One region of the uncultured Flavobacterium sp. genome, then DNA from elsewhere that is predicted to be linked to it. Evidence: riboswitches for the same ligand, from Rfam matches in the RefSeq annotation. Region 1 holds a riboswitch; each other region holds the start of a gene.
What was found. A riboswitch is a leader RNA that binds a small molecule or an ion and turns the genes downstream of it on or off. The one in region 1 is predicted to bind cobalamin.

Region 2: it holds a riboswitch for cobalamin, as region 1 does, so the genes downstream of both, WN975_RS21520 (DUF5074 domain-containing protein) here and WN975_RS04050 (TonB-dependent receptor) in region 1, are expected to answer to the same signal.
Region 3: it holds a riboswitch for cobalamin, as region 1 does, so the genes downstream of both, WN975_RS14420 (TonB-dependent receptor) here and WN975_RS04050 (TonB-dependent receptor) in region 1, are expected to answer to the same signal.

The regions. Positions count from the first base shown of each region.
Region 1 covers NZ_OX638201.1:927,531-933,294, forward strand. The annotation lists gene WN975_RS04040 (T9SS type A sorting domain-containing protein) at 1-2,253, opposite strand, end outside; gene WN975_RS04045 (LysM peptidoglycan-binding domain-containing protein) at 2,826-3,482, shown strand; cobalamin riboswitch at 3,977-4,213, shown strand; gene WN975_RS04050 (TonB-dependent receptor) at 4,511-5,764, shown strand, end outside.
Region 2 covers NZ_OX638201.1:5,171,097-5,176,860, reverse strand. The annotation lists gene WN975_RS21535 (hypothetical protein) at 1-938, opposite strand, end outside; gene WN975_RS21530 (type III pantothenate kinase) at 931-1,665, opposite strand; tRNA gene WN975_RS21525 (tRNA-Phe) at 1,770-1,842, shown strand; gene WN975_RS21520 (DUF5074 domain-containing protein) at 2,200-3,519, opposite strand; cobalamin riboswitch at 3,854-4,048, opposite strand; gene WN975_RS21515 (MFS transporter) at 4,292-5,764, shown strand, end outside.
Region 3 covers NZ_OX638201.1:3,531,922-3,537,685, forward strand. The annotation lists gene cobT (nicotinate-nucleotide--dimethylbenzimidazole phosphoribosyltransferase) at 1-1,019, shown strand, start outside; gene WN975_RS14410 (adenosylcobinamide-GDP ribazoletransferase) at 1,075-1,866, shown strand; gene cobC (alpha-ribazole phosphatase) at 1,851-2,387, shown strand; cobalamin riboswitch at 2,455-2,658, shown strand; gene WN975_RS14420 (TonB-dependent receptor) at 2,685-4,538, shown strand; gene WN975_RS14425 (hypothetical protein) at 4,543-5,577, shown strand.

The DNA of each region.
Region 1 (5,764 bases):
ATTGTTGGTTACTGCAGCATTGCTATAATTAAACACGGCAACATAAGTAACGCCGTTTTTTGTAGCCGAAAAAACATTGGCAGCATTATAACCCGTATTTCCATCAGCAGGACGAAATTGAATATCAGCGCGGGCAACATTCATAACATCATTATTTTGTAAAAGACTTTGTGCTTTTGCTTTCCATGCTCCCGCAACAGAGAAATCGTCACCAGTTGTAATCGTTCCTGTTACGACACTGCCTAAAAGTCGCGCACGATTTTCTCCCGCAGTAACAGTTCCAAACACAACATGATCCGCATCCAGATAATCATAAATTTGATTTTGCCACCAGCCATAAGTCGTGCTGTTAAGCGTATAATCGCTATCACCAATACTGCTGTAAGCATCGCAGGCAATACGGCGCATATGCACGTAAGGTCCCGTCGCAATATTAGGCGATATCGCAGCTTCGACTAACATTGTACCATTAATTTCGTCTACTAAATATTTCATTCCTTCCTGATAAGCCTCCATTCCGGTATGCAATTGGTAATTCACAAAACTATCTGCTTCGATACTGGCGTGCGTCAAAAAGTCGACTTTTACCATTTCAAAACCAGCGGCTTTAAAACGATTGATGAAATAATGTATTCTCGCCTTAGTTCCCGGACTTGTAGGATCCATGGCATATGCGCCATCCAATTCAAAAGGAGCGCCATTAACCGTAGTCCAACATTGATTGTAGTTGTACGAACTGCCTTCGACTTGACGATTGTATTTTCCCCAATCTACAAACGGAGCCCAATAAATACCTGCTTTAAAACCTTTGCTTTTAGCATAAGTAACAAATTGCGCCAATTGTGCGTCAGTCATATTATCCCAATACGAATCAAGATCTATAAATAGAGTATTGTCTTCGGTTTTAAAAGCCGGACAATCATTCTTAAAAAAGTCTACAACTGCATTAACCTTCGTTAAATTAATAGAAGTTTGCATTGCGCCCCAACTATTCCAGCCCATAGGTTTTGGTGCCGTCCAGTCAAAAATATATTTAGGTTGAAGCGCTGCATTTGCCTGAGCAAATTCCTCAAAACCAGTTCGCCAATCGTCATTTGCACTTATAATTACTTTAGGTGAAGGACAGCTTGTTTGACCAACATTTACCCAACCATGACCACGAGTATCTCTGGTAACTTCTTTTTTTGTCCATCCCGCAATAACCGAAACATAGGCAGATGAGGTTCCGCCACCATTTACGGTAATTCCTGTTTTCCATTTTGTGTGTTCAAGAGAACCAATAACCAATCCTTTTCGGTTTGTATTGTTGTAAATATTAGTAACCTCAGATGCAGTAAAATCTGCAGCATTAAGCGGATAAGCATTGTAACGAACCCATGCATCATTATCATAAGGCACAAAAACCGCTCTGGTATCTCCTGTGCCAAAGTTTGGTGTAACCTGATTACTTGTCAAAGGCGACATTTTGTAGCAATTAGAGCCATTTCCCGTAAGGACAACCTGAACGGCAAGGTAATTTTTGTTGGTATAAGTGTAGAAAATCTGCTGCATTCCCAACGTATAATTTCCACTTAAAGTGAAAATATGCTTCGTACCGCTTCCAATATTATCCGTAAAAGATTCTGTAGAATAAACCGCCGAAGCAAAATTGCTACTTACATATTGTTGATCGCTTGAGGCATAAGCAGATGCATTAGTAATTACTGTAGCGCCATTAAATTTTACGCTATACGTTTTGTTGGTTAAATTGTAAACGACGCTGTTATTTGTCCCAAAATTCACGGTTTGATTACTTGACGCCGCCATTGGAGTCAAAACAAACTTATCTAAATTTGGCGCCCAGGAATTTGTGTTATCCCAAAGCAGAGTAGTGGTTCCGCTGTTTAAATAAACACTAATGTTTTGCGAAGCTGCGGTACTCCAGCCTCCGCTAGGATCACACGGAATCGAAATTGCCGTTGCCGAACCTGCCGTTAAACGAATGGTTCGCGGATCTCCTGTACAATAAAACAATTGCAGTTTGTACCAGCCAGTTGTCGCCACAGAAACGTTTACCGAAACGCTGCTGTCACCGCCCAAATTTCCAACTATTTTGCCGGAACAGGCATCACAGTTTTGTATGTTGGCACTATTGGTGCGCGTGCCATTTTCGAATTCATAAGTTTGGGCCGAACTGCATAAGGCAAATAATAATACTATGACGGTAAGAAATGCTTTAACCGAAAATTTTTCTTTTGTAATTTTTTCTTGCATAATAATTTATTTTAAATAGTTAAGATGCAGTACTATACTATACTGTGCTACAATGATAAGAAAAATATTAATATGATGTATATAATGTTAAAAAATAAATGATTTAATTGTTTTTTAATGACTTAATTACGGTATTTGTTTATTGATAATGTTTGAAGAAGAGATATTTCGAGCGGGCCTAAAAAGCGAGTAGGACAACGCAAAACAAAATAATCCATGAAACAGATCTGTTTTTGACCAAATACAGGTAAAATTAATAACCAGTAATTATCAAAGGAAGCGGTTTTAGGGATATTTCAAAACATCTTAAACAAAGTAAATCAGTTTGATAAAATATTGATTTTTATTTTGTTAGTTAATTGAAAAACAAGTATTTATACTTGATTTGGATCGCTGTAAATGAATTAAATTTGATTCGAAAATTAATCAGGTTTTTAAAAAGCAGAACCTTTAACTACAAATAAAATCTACAGAGGTATTTTGATAGAGGTTCTATTTTTTAATAGTAGTAAAAAAGATTCATCCCCGAATCATTTTGAAATAATTAAGTGTAACCCCTAAAAAATCAAATTATGTTCTACACAGTAAAATCCGGCGACACGTTGTCAAAAATCGCTAAAAAGTTTTCGATTTCTATTGAGTTAGTATTGGCATTTAATAAGAATATTAAAAATGTCGATCATATTTTTATTGGTCAGCTCATTCAAATTCCGAATTTAGAAGATGTTCCTGAAAAGGAAGTAATTCCTATAACCGAAAGTCCCAATAAACTCATACAAAAGGCAAGAACGGCTGTTGGTAAAAAAATAAAGTATAAGTTAGGCGAGGGCGGAATAAATCCTTCTTTGGCTTTACCAACGTCTAATAATGAATGCGATTGCAGCGGCTTTATTTGCTGGGTTTTAGGATTATCCAGAAAGACCACAATTCCGTTTTATCAAAAATATGGCGGATGGATCTTTACGGATTCAATGGAAAAAGATGTTATTAGTAGCGCAGGTATTTTTGAAAAACTAAATATTCCCGAAGTGGGATGTATTGTGGTTTACGGCGCAGGTCCAAAAATTGGTCACGTAGGTATTGTATCTGAAGTTGAAAACGAAAAAATGAAGAAAGTGATTCATTGCAGTTCCGGAAATTATTCGAAATTTAATGATTCAATTTTGGAAACCGTGCCAACAGTTTTTAATCGCGCAGATGCTTTATGGGGAAGATTCTCAGGAATTTGATATAATTAATCTCGCAAAGGCGCAAAGGCGCAAAGTTTTTGTCATTTCGATTTCTGTGAAAAAACTATTTTTTAGGAGCTAATCCCGCTATCCGTTTCAATCTTTTGCGTCCGCCGCAGCGGACACAAAAGGATTTCCACTTCTATCGGGGCTAGGACAGTCGTTTTCATAATAATATTTTCGTCTAGTTTGTCATTTCGACGGAGGAGAAATCTCCACAAGTAGCTCCGTAATTAAAATCACCAATCTTTATCGAGTACTAAATTTATTGAATAGCCTCCTGCTTTAGCTGGAGGTTTTTAATTTACGCAACAATAAGGCTTTAGCCAAATTAGATATTTTTGGCTAAAGCCATCTCAGATTGATTTTATAAAAACTCCAGCTAAGGCAGGATCTAATAATCTAGTTTTATTTTTAAGATATTCATTTTTAACTATATAGGTTTCTGTTTTTTGTTTTTTTTAAGAAATTAGATATTAACTGATGTGTTTATGTATCTTTGCGCTCGCAATGGTTTAGCTATTCTTTTCGAGTTTAGCTGACGAAGAGGGAATCAGGTGCAAATCCTGGACAAGCCCGTTACTGTAAATTCCATGCAACATTTTGACTGATCCAATCGCTTTTTTAAGCTTTTGAAATCGAATCTTTTGCCACTGCATTTTTTCTGAATGTGGGAAGGCTGATCAAAATGGGAATAAGTCAGGAGACCTGCCAATGCTTATAATTTCAAACTCTCGTGGACCAGAGTTTTGAGACAAACACAAATATCAAACTAACATTTGATTTCGATTTTACCGTTAACAACTATTTAGTTAAATAGAGTATTTTTTATGCACTTATGTGAACATAGGCGTTTGCGTCTAATACATAGTGGATTTTTTGTACTTGCATGGATTTTATTTTTGAATCCGATGTATGGACAAGATAATCCTCTGAAAAATAATAAGGACTTAGATTCTTTAAAGAAACATCAATTGAATGAGGTTATTGTAACCACAAGCAAGCGTGAATTTAAAGTTGAATCTCCTATGCCTGTCCAAATATTGTCAGGAAAACAGCTTGAAAAATTAAATAGTCTTTCTGTTGCAGATGCTGTGCGTTATTTTTCGGGTGTTCAATTGAAAGATTATGGCGGAATTGGCGGTCTGAAAACTATAAATGTCAGAAGTTTAGGAAGCGCTCATACGGCGGTTTTTTATGACGGAATGACCGTTGGAAATGCGCAAAACGGACAAGTAGATCTTGGAAAATATTCATTGGATAATATTGAAGCGATTGAATTGTATAACGGACAAAAATCAACTATTTTTCAGCCTGCGCGTGGTTTTTTCGCTTCGAATACACTTTTCTTAAAAACAAAAATTCCTGATTTCTCCTCCGGAAGAACTACAAAAATAAGAGTTGGCGTAAAAACAGGTTCGTTCGGACTTTTTAATCCTTCTTTTCTGTATCAACAAAAATTATCCTCTAATTTCTCTCTTACAGCAAGTACAGAATGGCTTAAAGCCGATGGAAAATATAAATACAGATATCAAAAGACGAATGGTTATGATACAACGGCTGTCAGGCAAAATGGTGATATCACGGCTTTAAGAAGTGAATTAACATTACAGGCAAAAGTTGGAACTATGGGTCAGGCTTCGTTAAAAGCCTATTATTATGATTCTGAACGTGGACTTCCGGGAGCGATTTTAGCCAATAAATATGAATATGTGCAGCGACAATGGGACAGAAACTTCTTTGTTCATGGTTCTTTTCAAAATTCATTTTCGAAGAAATACGAACTACTTGCGAATATAAAATTCAGCAGAGATTATAATCGGTACATTGATCCTGATTATAAAACATTGCAAGGCGCACTGGATAATAAATATTATCAAAATGAATTTTATGCTTCTGTTGTAAATCAATATACGATCAAGGAATGGTGGAAAGTTTCTCTGGCTACAGATTTTTCGATCAATACACTTACTGCTAATTTATACCGATTTCCATATCCAACCCGATATTCTTATTTGGGCGCATTGTCTACAGAAATGCATTGGTCAAGGCTTGATATTCAGGCAAATTTGTTAGGCGCTTATGTCGACGAACAGGTTAAATATTATCAGCAAGGTGACAGTCAGCATGTTTTTTGTCCGGTTGTATCGGCTTCTTATCAACCTTTCGATACTAAAAATTTCAGAGTTAGGGCATTTTATAAAGAATCTTTCAGAATGCCAACTTTCAATGATTTGTATTATACTTTTATCGGAAACAGCTCTTTAAAACCTGAATTTACT
Region 2 (5,764 bases), 4.2 Mb from region 1:
TATCCTCCTACTGCATATTTTTGGTATTTTTCATAACGTACATTTTGCTCTGAATTATAGTAATTCGCAAATTGTCCGTCTCCTTGAAAAGCCATTGTAGTTCCTACTAACCATTTTCTAGCCTGTCCGATACCTGCACCAAATGTTACTTTGTTTGGCAATTTCAAATCATCACCATGCGGCTCAAATACTACTGGAGTAGAATCTCCATCAACCGAAATAACTCTTGTTGTATTAGAATTTAGATTAGTTGCAAAAGTATAATTCAAACTAGTAAATAACTGTAGTTTTTGAGTAAGTTTAGCTTGATACATTGTACCAATATTAAAACTAAGACCTGATAACTCTGCTGCATTTGTTTCTGCAGTCGAGTTTTGAACACCTGTAAGAAGTTCTACACTTGTTGTTGTGATTTTTCCGAAGTTATATTGAGCATCTGCACCAATATTCCAGTTTGGTCTGATTTTATAACCTAAACCAAAAAACACTTTATTTATTCCACCGGTTCCACTAAGCTGAGAACTTGTCGCTCCTTCAGTGTCCGTTCTGTCATTTCTAATTTTATATCCAACTGAAGATACTGGGATCAAACCAAATGCTGCACCGAATTTTCCCATTGGAATTCCTATCGCCAAATAATCAAAAGTAGTTCTTTGTGCTTTTGCAGTTTCCTGACTTGTCTTTAAGTTTGAAGTTCCAAAAGTTCCTCCAACAGTAAAAGTCGTCTGAAGCAAACTGGCATAACTCGCGGGATTCTCAATGTTTAAGTGAATACTATCCTGCTCTACTGCAACTCCGGCCATAGATCTGTATTCAAGTGTTCCTTTGAACCTTACATCCCCAATTCCGTAGAAAGAATAAGGAGAAGCTGTTCCTTGTTGAGCGAATGAAACGAACGAGATAAGCAAACAAGCGCTTACTATAATTTTTTTAATCATTGTCGATTTTATATTGAAATGTTTGGTTCAAACTCTCCAGTAAGAAATTTGAATTGGCAAATATGGTATTTTTTAATCGTTTAGCCAAAAATTCTGCATCACCTCCCGTTAAAATTATTATAAAATTTGAAAAGTTTGCTCGATATTCATCGATAAAACCATCAATCTCATAGACGAAGCCATTGACAACTCCGGAATGAATGGCTTGTGCAGTCGTGTCTCCTATATAGGATTCAGGTGCATCTAAAGTCAGTAACGGCAATCTGGCCGTGAAATTGTGGAGCGCTTCATATCTTAAACGTAGGCCTAGAGAAATTGCTCCGCCCAGATAATTGTCATTTTCGTCGATGAAATCGTAGGTAATACAAGTTCCTGCATCAATTACTAATCGATTTTGTTTTGGAAACTGTAAAGTTGCTCCGGAAGCCAAAATCATTCTGTCAATTCCTAAAGTTTTTGGAGTTGCATACTTATTTGTAAAGGGAAAAAGATCTTCGTGTGTAAAAAAATGAATATTTAGTGTTTTTTCGAAAGCTAAAAAAGATTGTTTTTCAATATTTCCAACCGAAGCAACGATCAAATCAGAGCAATTTGGAAATTTTTTTAAAATTTTTTCAATATTTTTTTCGAGCTCATTTTTATCAAAAACAAAGCCTTCCAAAACATTATTATCCTCAAAGACAGAAGCTTTAATTCTTGTATTACCAACATCAATTGCTAAAACCATATTTATTTTTTTACCTCTGCGAAGATACGAATTGATTTTTTTAAAAAAATGTTTTGGATAAACGGAAAATGATTCTATCTTTGCACCCGCAATACGCACACAAAGGTACCTTAGCTCAGATGGTAGAGCAATGGACTGAAAATCCATGTGTCCCTGGTTCGATCCCTGGAGGTACCACAAAACCCGAATATTTCTATTCGGGTTTTTTGTTTTTAAATATTTCCGTGAAAAGCTTAATTGCATCGGATTTTACCGCAAAGCGCGCAAAGTTTTTTTTTGCCTTGGATTGTGGTTAACAAACACGCAAAGTTCGCAAAGCTTTGTGTTGATCAAGCTTTGCGAACTTTGCGTTTTTTTTACAAAATCCCTACTTAAAAAAATCTTTGCGCACTTTGCGGTTATATATTCTCTTACAACGTTTTTTTATTGATCTATTTAAACACAAAGGTTCGCAAAGCTATAATCACTTTGCGAACCTTTGCGTAAATCTTAGCTCCCGATAACTATCGGGATTGCGGTTAAGAAATAAAAAAACTATTGCTGAAATACAGAAACCGCAGGGAAATAATATCCTGAGAAACTTACTGTACCAGTTTTAACACCAGAATCAGCATTGAATAAGTAAAGATTATTGATTGCGAAATTTGCTCCAAATCCTTCATTTACTGTATTTACAACCAAAGTATTTTTCAGACGATCGTAACCAATTCCTGAACCATATAATATATTTGATTGTGTTAAAGTAATAAAAGGTGTAGCCAAAGATGCGGTCGTACCAGTATATTTATAAACTTGTTTACCACCACTCCAACTTCCGTTTTTAGCAATAAAAACATTGTTTTGGGCTGCCGTAATAGATCCCGGATGCCATGCTCCCCAGCTTCCATAAGCTTGAAAACCTAACGGAATTTCTGTTACCGTAAGCGTACCTGAATCTATACTTATAAGGTTTGTACCTCCCGCTGCCCAAACTTTTTTATCATCCGTAACGGCAAATCCTAAAACCATAGCCGGAATCGTTTTTACAACTGCAAATGTTGAAGCATTAAGAACAATAACTCCTTGTGAAGCAGATAATGCAAAAACATAATTACCAACTTTAACAATATCTCCAACCTGACCTGTAACACCAGCAACTTGTCCGTTTAATGCCATTGTATTCAGATTAAGCTTATATATACCATTACCAGAGGTCAATAATGCTTGATTTTGATCAATACCAACTACTGCACGCCAATCGTTTCCGCCTTGAGCTGGAATTCTTTTTTCTTCTTTAAGTGTGTACGCATCTGTAACAACAACTGGTCCGCCAACTTTAGAAACTAAGAATAGTTTTTTGTTAAAGATCGTTCCAAATTCTAATGTAGACGATTCTGGTTTTAAATCTTTACCTGGATTTGCTTTTACAAAAACACTGTCTTCAATAGTTTTTGTATCATATCTATAAAACCCAACTGTTCCTGTTCCGTGTCCGTACCAACCTTCGTTGATCATGAAAAAACCATTTTCATAAGTTCCTAATGCAAGAACATTATAGGTTAGAGACGTTTTTCCTCCATCATTTTTGGCTGTCATTGTAACTTTAAAATCACCTCTTGTTTCTGGTTTAAAAACATAAGTAGAATCAGATCCTACAACTTTTCCGTCTACAGCCCATTCGTAAGTAACATTATTTCTATCTGTTAACTTCGAACTTAACTTTAGGGCTTTACCAATAGTTAAAGTGTCTTTTAATTGTTGTGCGCCTTTTATTGACGGAGCTGCTGTAAAATTGTCGTCATTATTACACGAAACTGTTAGGATCATTAAAGAAGCAATTGCAAGTAACTGCTTGGTAAAAAATTGGTTTTTCATCATTAAATATTTAAAATTAGATTACTTAAATCTTTAAATCGATGTACAATTTGTGTTCAGCAAAAGTTTTATAAAATAAACTTCTGTCTGCCTTTGTTTAAAAAGCAAAACATTTTGTACAACGATACGTTTTAATGATTTTTTTAATGAAGAAAAAGCATGTATCGGAAAGAAAACCATCCAACAGGAAATTGTTTTTACGATATCATATTTGCAGAAAAAAAATCTCATAAACTCTTTTTTTGGCTTACGAGAATAGAATAACCAAACAATACCATTATCACATAGAGTGAAAAAGTATTGGTTTTAATTCAAGCTTCAATCCCCGAAAGCTATTTATTACTATAAAAATGGCAGGTCTTCTGACTTGCTCCCTACACCCAGCCTTCCCTTTCAAAAAATGAAAAGTGACGTATTAAAGGGCTTCAGTTAATGAGCTTACAGCTGCGGGACAGTTTTGGAGTTACACCAAATTCCCTTTTAATGTCAATATTTATTCAATATGACAACCATTTTCTGTTTTAAAATTGTGCTGTAAAACTAGTGTTTTCTTTCTTAAGAAAATAACACTCCTTTATATTTAAAAGCCCAATCTATAATCTTCAATCTATGATTTATTTCGAATTATTAGGCATTTACTGATAGAACAAAAACAAAGTCAATAATCGATCTAATTTTGTTAAAAAAGTATTGAACAAATAAAAAAATATCTCATATATTCGTAAAATGTTACTTAATTATTCAATTAATTATCAAAAACACAAAATATTTTATGAGTAAAAATTCTACAAAAGGCATTTGGAAAGTAATTTCGGCCTCGTCAATGGGAACAATGATTGAATGGTACGATTTCTATATTTTTGGGAGTTTAGCTGTTGTAATTTCCACTAAATTCTTTCCAAGTGACAATCCTACTGCGGCTTTTTTATCAACGTTAGCCACTTTTGCGGCAGGATTTGTAGTTCGTCCTTTTGGAGCTTTATTTTTTGGAAGACTTGGCGATATCATTGGTCGGAAATATACTTTTATGGCGACTTTATTATTAATGGGAGGTTCTACATTTTTAATTGGCTGTATTCCCAGTTATGAAACTATTGGTTTTCTTGCGCCTTTATTAGTTTTGATTCTTCGTTTATTACAAGGACTTGCTCTTGGTGGCGAATATGGAGGTGCAGCTACTTATGTTGCAGAACATGCTCCGGTTGGACAAAAAGGATATTGGACTTCCTGGATTCAAACTACCGCTACAATTGGTCTATTTATCTCCTTAATGGTTATTCTTGCTACTAAAAACGTGCTTTCTGCTGAAGCTTTTGATTCCTGGGGATGGCGTGTTCCGTTTTGGGTTTCTATTGTAATGGTTGGTGTCTCGTATTTGATTCGGAAAAATATGGACGAATCTCCTGTCTTCGCTAAAGCAAAAAAAGAAGGAAAAACGAGCACAAATCCGTTAAAAGAAAGTTTTGGAAATCGATACAATCTGAAATTTGTATTACTCGCATTGTTTGGCGCTACAATGGGACAAGGCGTTGTTTGGTATACTGGACAGTTTTACGCCATGAGTTTTATGAAAACTGTGATGAATATAGATTCGTCTCAAGTTGATGGATTATTGGGAATTGCACTTTTAATTGGAACACCATTTTTCATAGTTTTTGGATGGCTGAGCGACAAAGTTGGTCGAAAATATATTATGATGGGCGGAATGCTTCTTGCCATTTTATTCTACAGACCAATCTATAAAATGATGTACAATACAACGGATGTAAGTTACAAATCTGAAATTGTAGAACAAACCACACAAAATGTTGAAACAGCAAAAAATAATAACATAATTACCACTATTTCAAAAACCTATACGGATGGAACTTCGTATATCGAAAAGAGAACAGACTTTGCTGATAAGAAAAAATCTCAAAGCACTATCACTATAAATATCAATTCCGGCGATGAATGGACTTTAATTTTTTTAGTTTTTATTCAGGTTTTATTTGTTACAATGGTTTATGGTCCAATTGCCGCATTTTTAGTTGAAATGTTTCCAGCTAAAATCAGATATACTTCAATGTCACTTCCTTATCATGTAGGAAATGGAATTTTTGGAGGTTTACTGCCGGCAATCTCAACTTACTTTGTAACGCATTCAAAAGCAGCCGGAAAAAGCGATTTTTATCTTGACGGACTTTGGTATCCTATTATTATTGCTTCGGTCTGCTTTATAATTGGAATGATTTATATAGACAAC
Region 3 (5,764 bases), 2.6 Mb from region 1:
AGGTTGAAAGCAAAAATGATTTCAGCACTCTTTTACAAGACAAAATAGATTCTAAAACGAAACCTATTGGCGCTTTGGGAACTCTGGAAACGTTAGCTTTTCAAATGGCAACGGTTTTTGAAACTTTAAATCCAAAAATAACAAACCCTAATATTGTCGTTTTTGCCGCTGATCACGGTATTGCAAATCATGGCGTAAGTGCATATCCACAAGATGTGACACGTCAAATGGTTGGTAATTTTCTGGATGGTGGCGCCGCTATAAATGTGTTTTGCAATCAGAATAACATTCAATTGTCGATTGTAGATGCCGGCGTTAATTATGATTTTCCAACAAATGCTAATCTGATTTCTGCTAAAATTGCTAAAGGAACTCAGTCCTTTTTGCATATTCCCGCAATGAGTGAAACCGAACTGCAATTGTGTTTCGAAAAAGGAAAATCAATCGTTACGAATATTGCAAAAACAGGTTCGAACTGCATTGGTTTTGGCGAAATGGGAATTGGAAATACTTCTACAGCTTCTGTTTTAATGAGTCTGTTAACTGGTTTTTCTATCGAAGAATGCGTAGGAAAAGGAACTGGTGTTGAAGACGAAAAATTACTTCAGAAGCAAGATTTACTTAAAAAAGCTATTGAAAATTATTCCGGTCAAGCCGAATTAAAACAGCAATTGGCTTATTTTGGTGGTTTCGAAATTCTTCAAATGGCAAGCGGAATGTTAACCGCATTTGAAAACAAAATGCTTATTTTGGTAGATGGTTTTATTTGTAGTGTGGCTTTTTTAATCGCTTCAAAAATAAATCCTGATATTCATAAAAATGCTATTTTCTGTCATTGTTCTGCTGAAAAAGCACATCAAAAACTATTAAGTTATTTAAATGCAAAACCTATTCTAAACCTCGATTTGCGTCTTGGCGAAGGAACGGGTTGTGCTGTTGCTTTCCCAATTTTAAAATCGGCTGAAGCTTTTTTGAATGAAATGGCAAGTTTTGAAAGTGCTGGAGTTAGTAGGAAATAGAAAAATACAATATCAATGGCAAATTTCAATGTCAATTAAAAAATCAATTTCTTAAATGAAAAAAGAACTACATATCTTCTTTACCTGTTTAATGTTTTACACCAGAATTCCATGTCCAAAAAACATTGATCATAATCCTGATTATTTGAATAAAGCAACCCGATATTTCCCTTTCATTGGTTGGATTGTAGGAAGTATTTCTTTTTTAACCTTCTATCTTTTTTCACTTTTTTTATCTGTCGAAACTGCTGTAATCTTAGCTATTATTGCTTCGATATTAACAACAGGAGCTTTTCATGAAGACGGATTTGCTGATGTTTGTGATGGTTTTGGCGGAGGCTGGACCAAAGAAAAAATCCTAATGATTATGAAAGACAGCGCTATTGGTGCTTATGGAGCAATTGGTTTAGTTTTACTTTTTCTACTGAAATTCAAATTGCTTTCAGAATCTATTTTGCTTTTCAATGGTGAAAACTCTTATCTTCTTATTTTCCTTTTATTTATTTCTGCTCACGCTTTGAGTCGTTTGGCGGCAATTTCAATTATTTTCACGCATGAATATTCTCGTGATGATGCTTCGAGCAAAAGCAAGCCTATTGCTAAAAAACATACTTGGAAAGAAATTTCAGGATCATTTTTCTTCGGATTACTTCCTTTGTTGGTTTTCTCCTATTTACAATATAAATTTCTTCTGGCTTTAATTCCGGTTTTTATAATGCGTTATTTTTTAGCCCGTTATTTCCAGAAATGGATTGATGGTTATACCGGAGATTGCCTTGGTGCAACACAACAGGTTTGTGAAGTTGTTTATTATTTAAGTATTCTATTGCTATGGAAATTTATCTAGTTCGTCACACTGAAACTGTTTGCGAAAAAGGCATTTGCTACGGACAATCTGATGTAGATTTGGCAGAACCTTTTGATTTAGTTTTCGAAAATATTCTTTCGCAATTACCTTCAGAAGCTATTATTTTTTCAAGTCCTTTAAAACGCTGTGTTATTCTGGCTGAATATATTGAGAAGAATATCAAAACTATTTCTTTTGAAAAAGAAGAACGTTTAATGGAAATGAATTTTGGCGATTGGGAATTGAAAAACTGGGATAATATTCCACAAGAAGAACTTAATCCATGGATGGAAGATTTTGTCAATATTAAGGTTTCAAACGGAGAATCTTTTATTGAATTACATCAAAGAGTTGAAAATTTTCTATCTGATCTGGTTTCAAAAAAAATAACAAATCCTATTATTATTGTAGCGCATGCCGGCGTTATACGAAGCATTTTATGTCATCAAACTTCATTGCCACTAAAAGATGCTTTCAACAACAAGGTAGAATTTGGTCAAGTAATAAAAATAGTACTTTAAATGCCATTTTGTTTAGAATTTGTTTTAAAAAGTGAAACAAATTTGAAAATTCGATAATTTTAACTTTATCTTTGCACGAAATTAAGGTTGTGTTCATTTTTAACACATTAAAAGGGAATCAAGTAAAAATTCTTGAGCTGTACCCGCAACTGTAAGCTTTGTTCTGAAAAGAATGCTTGTTGTAACTACAAAACCACTGCTCGCCCCGGCGAATGGGAAGGTAAACAACAAGACGCAAGCCAGGAGACCTGCCTTTGTAACGAATATCGAGCTCTCGGGAAAAAGAGTTTAGAAATTATGACTTTAGAAAAACGGTTTGCTTTTTGTTTATTCCTGTTGTGCCAAATTATTTCGGCGCAGAACGACTCTATTACCAAATTGAAAGAAGTTGTAGTTTCTGACGCAAATCTTAAAAAATACTCCAATTCACAATCGGTTTTAAAGCTTAATGATTCTGTCATTAATAAAAATGAGGCTTTATTGACGGATCTTTTAAACTTTAATTCTACTATTTATTTTAAAGAATACGGGCGTGGAATGCTTTCTACAGTCTCTTTTAGAGGAACTACAGCATCACAAACGGCGGTAATCTGGAACGGAATTAATATCAATTCTCAGATGAACGGAAGTACTGATTTCAATACTATTTCTGGTTCTGATTATAATTCGATAAGCGTAAAAGCTGGTGGAGGAAGTGTACTTTACGGAAGTGGAGCTGTTGGAGGAACTGTACATTTAAACAACGATTTGGCATTTTATAGTCGGTTTGAGACTAATTTAAAACTTGATTACGGAAGTTTCAATACTATTGGAATCAATTTTAAAACTAATATTTCGAATAAAAAATGGAGCGCACAAATTGGCTTTTCAAAAAACAGTTCGACAAATGATTACAAATACATCCATAAATACAACTGGAAAGGCGAACAACGCTGGAATCAAAACGGTCAGTATGATGTAATAACTATGAGCGCAAATGTTGGTTACAAATTTGATGCAAAAAATAGTTTGAAATTATACACTCAAACTTCTAATACTGACAGAAATACTTCTTTAATATCTGAAACGGAAACTAAAACCAGATATGTAAATGGTTTTAACCGAAACTTATTAGAATATGACGGTGATTATGGAAAATTTACCACTAATCTAAAAGCGGCATATATATTCGAAAACTATCAATATTATCCTGATAATGCGGTTAATTTTTTCACTTATGGAAAAACAGAAAGCTTTATCACAAAAGCAGATTTAGGTTATAAAATTTCGAAATCAACACAAATAAACGGAGTTCTGGATTACAACAGAACTAAAGGTTACGGAACTGGTTTTGGAGATCACGTTAGAGAAATTAGTTCGGCAGCTTTATTGGTAAAACAAGATATTTCGACAGATTGGAAAAATGAATTCGGAATTCGAAAAGAGTTTACAGACAATTATCAATCTCCTCTTCTATTCTCTTTAGGATCTTCGTATCAATTTAATGAATTGTACAATCTGAAATTGAATTTATCCCGAAATTTCAGAATCCCGACTTTTAATGATTTGTATTGGGAACAAGGCGGAAATCCAAATTTAAAACCTGAAAGTTCTTATCAGGCAGAAATTGGTAATGTTTTCACTTTCAAAAACATATCATTGACTCAAACCTTTTATTACATGAAAATAAAAGATTTATTGCAATGGATTCCGGGAAGCAACGGTATTTGGTCTCCACAAAATACAGATAAAGTAAATAGTTATGGTGCTGAAACATTATTAAGCTGGAAAAAACAGTTTGGTAAAAACATCTTCGCTGCAAATGCAACTTATGCTTATACGGCTTCAAAAAATGACGAAACCAAAAAGCAGCTTTTCTATGTTCCGTTAAATAAAGTTACCGGATCTGTTTCTTATTCCAGAAATAGAATTTCAGCTTATTATCAATTTATGTTTAATGGTTTTGTTTATACAACAGAAAATAATGACCCGAAAGATATAATAAATGATTATAATGTTTCGAATATCGGAATTGATTATGATTTTAAATTTCTTGACACTTTCAAACTTGGTTTTCAAGTATTAAATCTTTTTAATAAAGAGTATGAAAGTTTGGAATACAGACCTCAGCCAGGTCGCAATTTTAATATGTATTTAACCCTAAAATTTTAATATAATGAAGTTTAGTAAATTATTTTTAATAGCACTTAGCGTTTCGCTATTCGTTTCGTGCTCGAATGATGATAATGATAATGCTCCAAAGGGAGTTTATGACAATGGTTTTTTTATCTTGAATGAAGGAACTAAACAAGCTACTGTTTCATTCTCAAGTGATGATTTAACTTCTTTTACTAAAGACGTTTATTCTACTGTAAATGGAGGTGATTTACTTGGGAAATTTGCTCAAAATATATTTTTCAGTGGTGACAACGCTTATATTATTTCAGGTGGAGCTAACAATATTACTGTAGTTAACCGGTATACTTTTAAATTAATTACTAAAATCGAAACTGGGTTAAAAAATCCAAGATACGGAGTTGTAAAAGACGGTAAAGCGTATGTTACAAATGCAAATACGTATTCATACGAGAATGCAGCAACAGGAAATACAGATGATTATGTTGCCGTAATTAATCTTGCAACGAATACTTATGAGTCAAAAATCGACTTGAATTCAACTGCTAACAGAGTAGTTTTGAAAGACGGAAAACTGTACATCACAGATTCTTACAACGATAAATTATTGGTTGTTGATATTGCTACAAAAAAATTAGATACTCCTGTTCAAATTGGTCTTAACGCTGATTGTATCGAAGAAGAAAATGGAGTTCTTTACATCTTAAAAGGTGGTTATGGAAATAGCAGCGAACTTGTAAAAGTAAAAATAGCTGACAAAACATTTACTAAAATTGCTTTTCCTGAAAGCTTAGATGGTGCTGGATTTATGGATCTTGAAGACAGTAAAATTTACTACACTGTAGGAAGCGCTGTTTATAGCATAAACACTAATGCTACTGCTGCATCAACAACACCAATTTTAACTTCTGCGGCAACTTACATATACGGATTTGCAGTTAAAAACAATCGTATTTATGTTGCGCAAGGAAGCTTTTCAGCAGATGGTTCAGCTTACATTTATAATTTAACAGGTGTATTACAAAAAGAATTAGCTACCGGTATAGGAAGTAACGGTTTCTACTTTAACGATTAATATTTTTTAGAATTAGTTTTTGGATTTTTACCAAAAAAGGGCTTTCAGAAATGAAAGCCTTTTTTTATGTCTCGTCCTGAAATAAGTTGGCATAAAATCAACTTATTTTAGATTTTTTGGAATTATGCTTCTTTAAGAACGCTTTTCTTTTTAAAGTATAAAGCAATAAAAGACAGAATAAAACAAA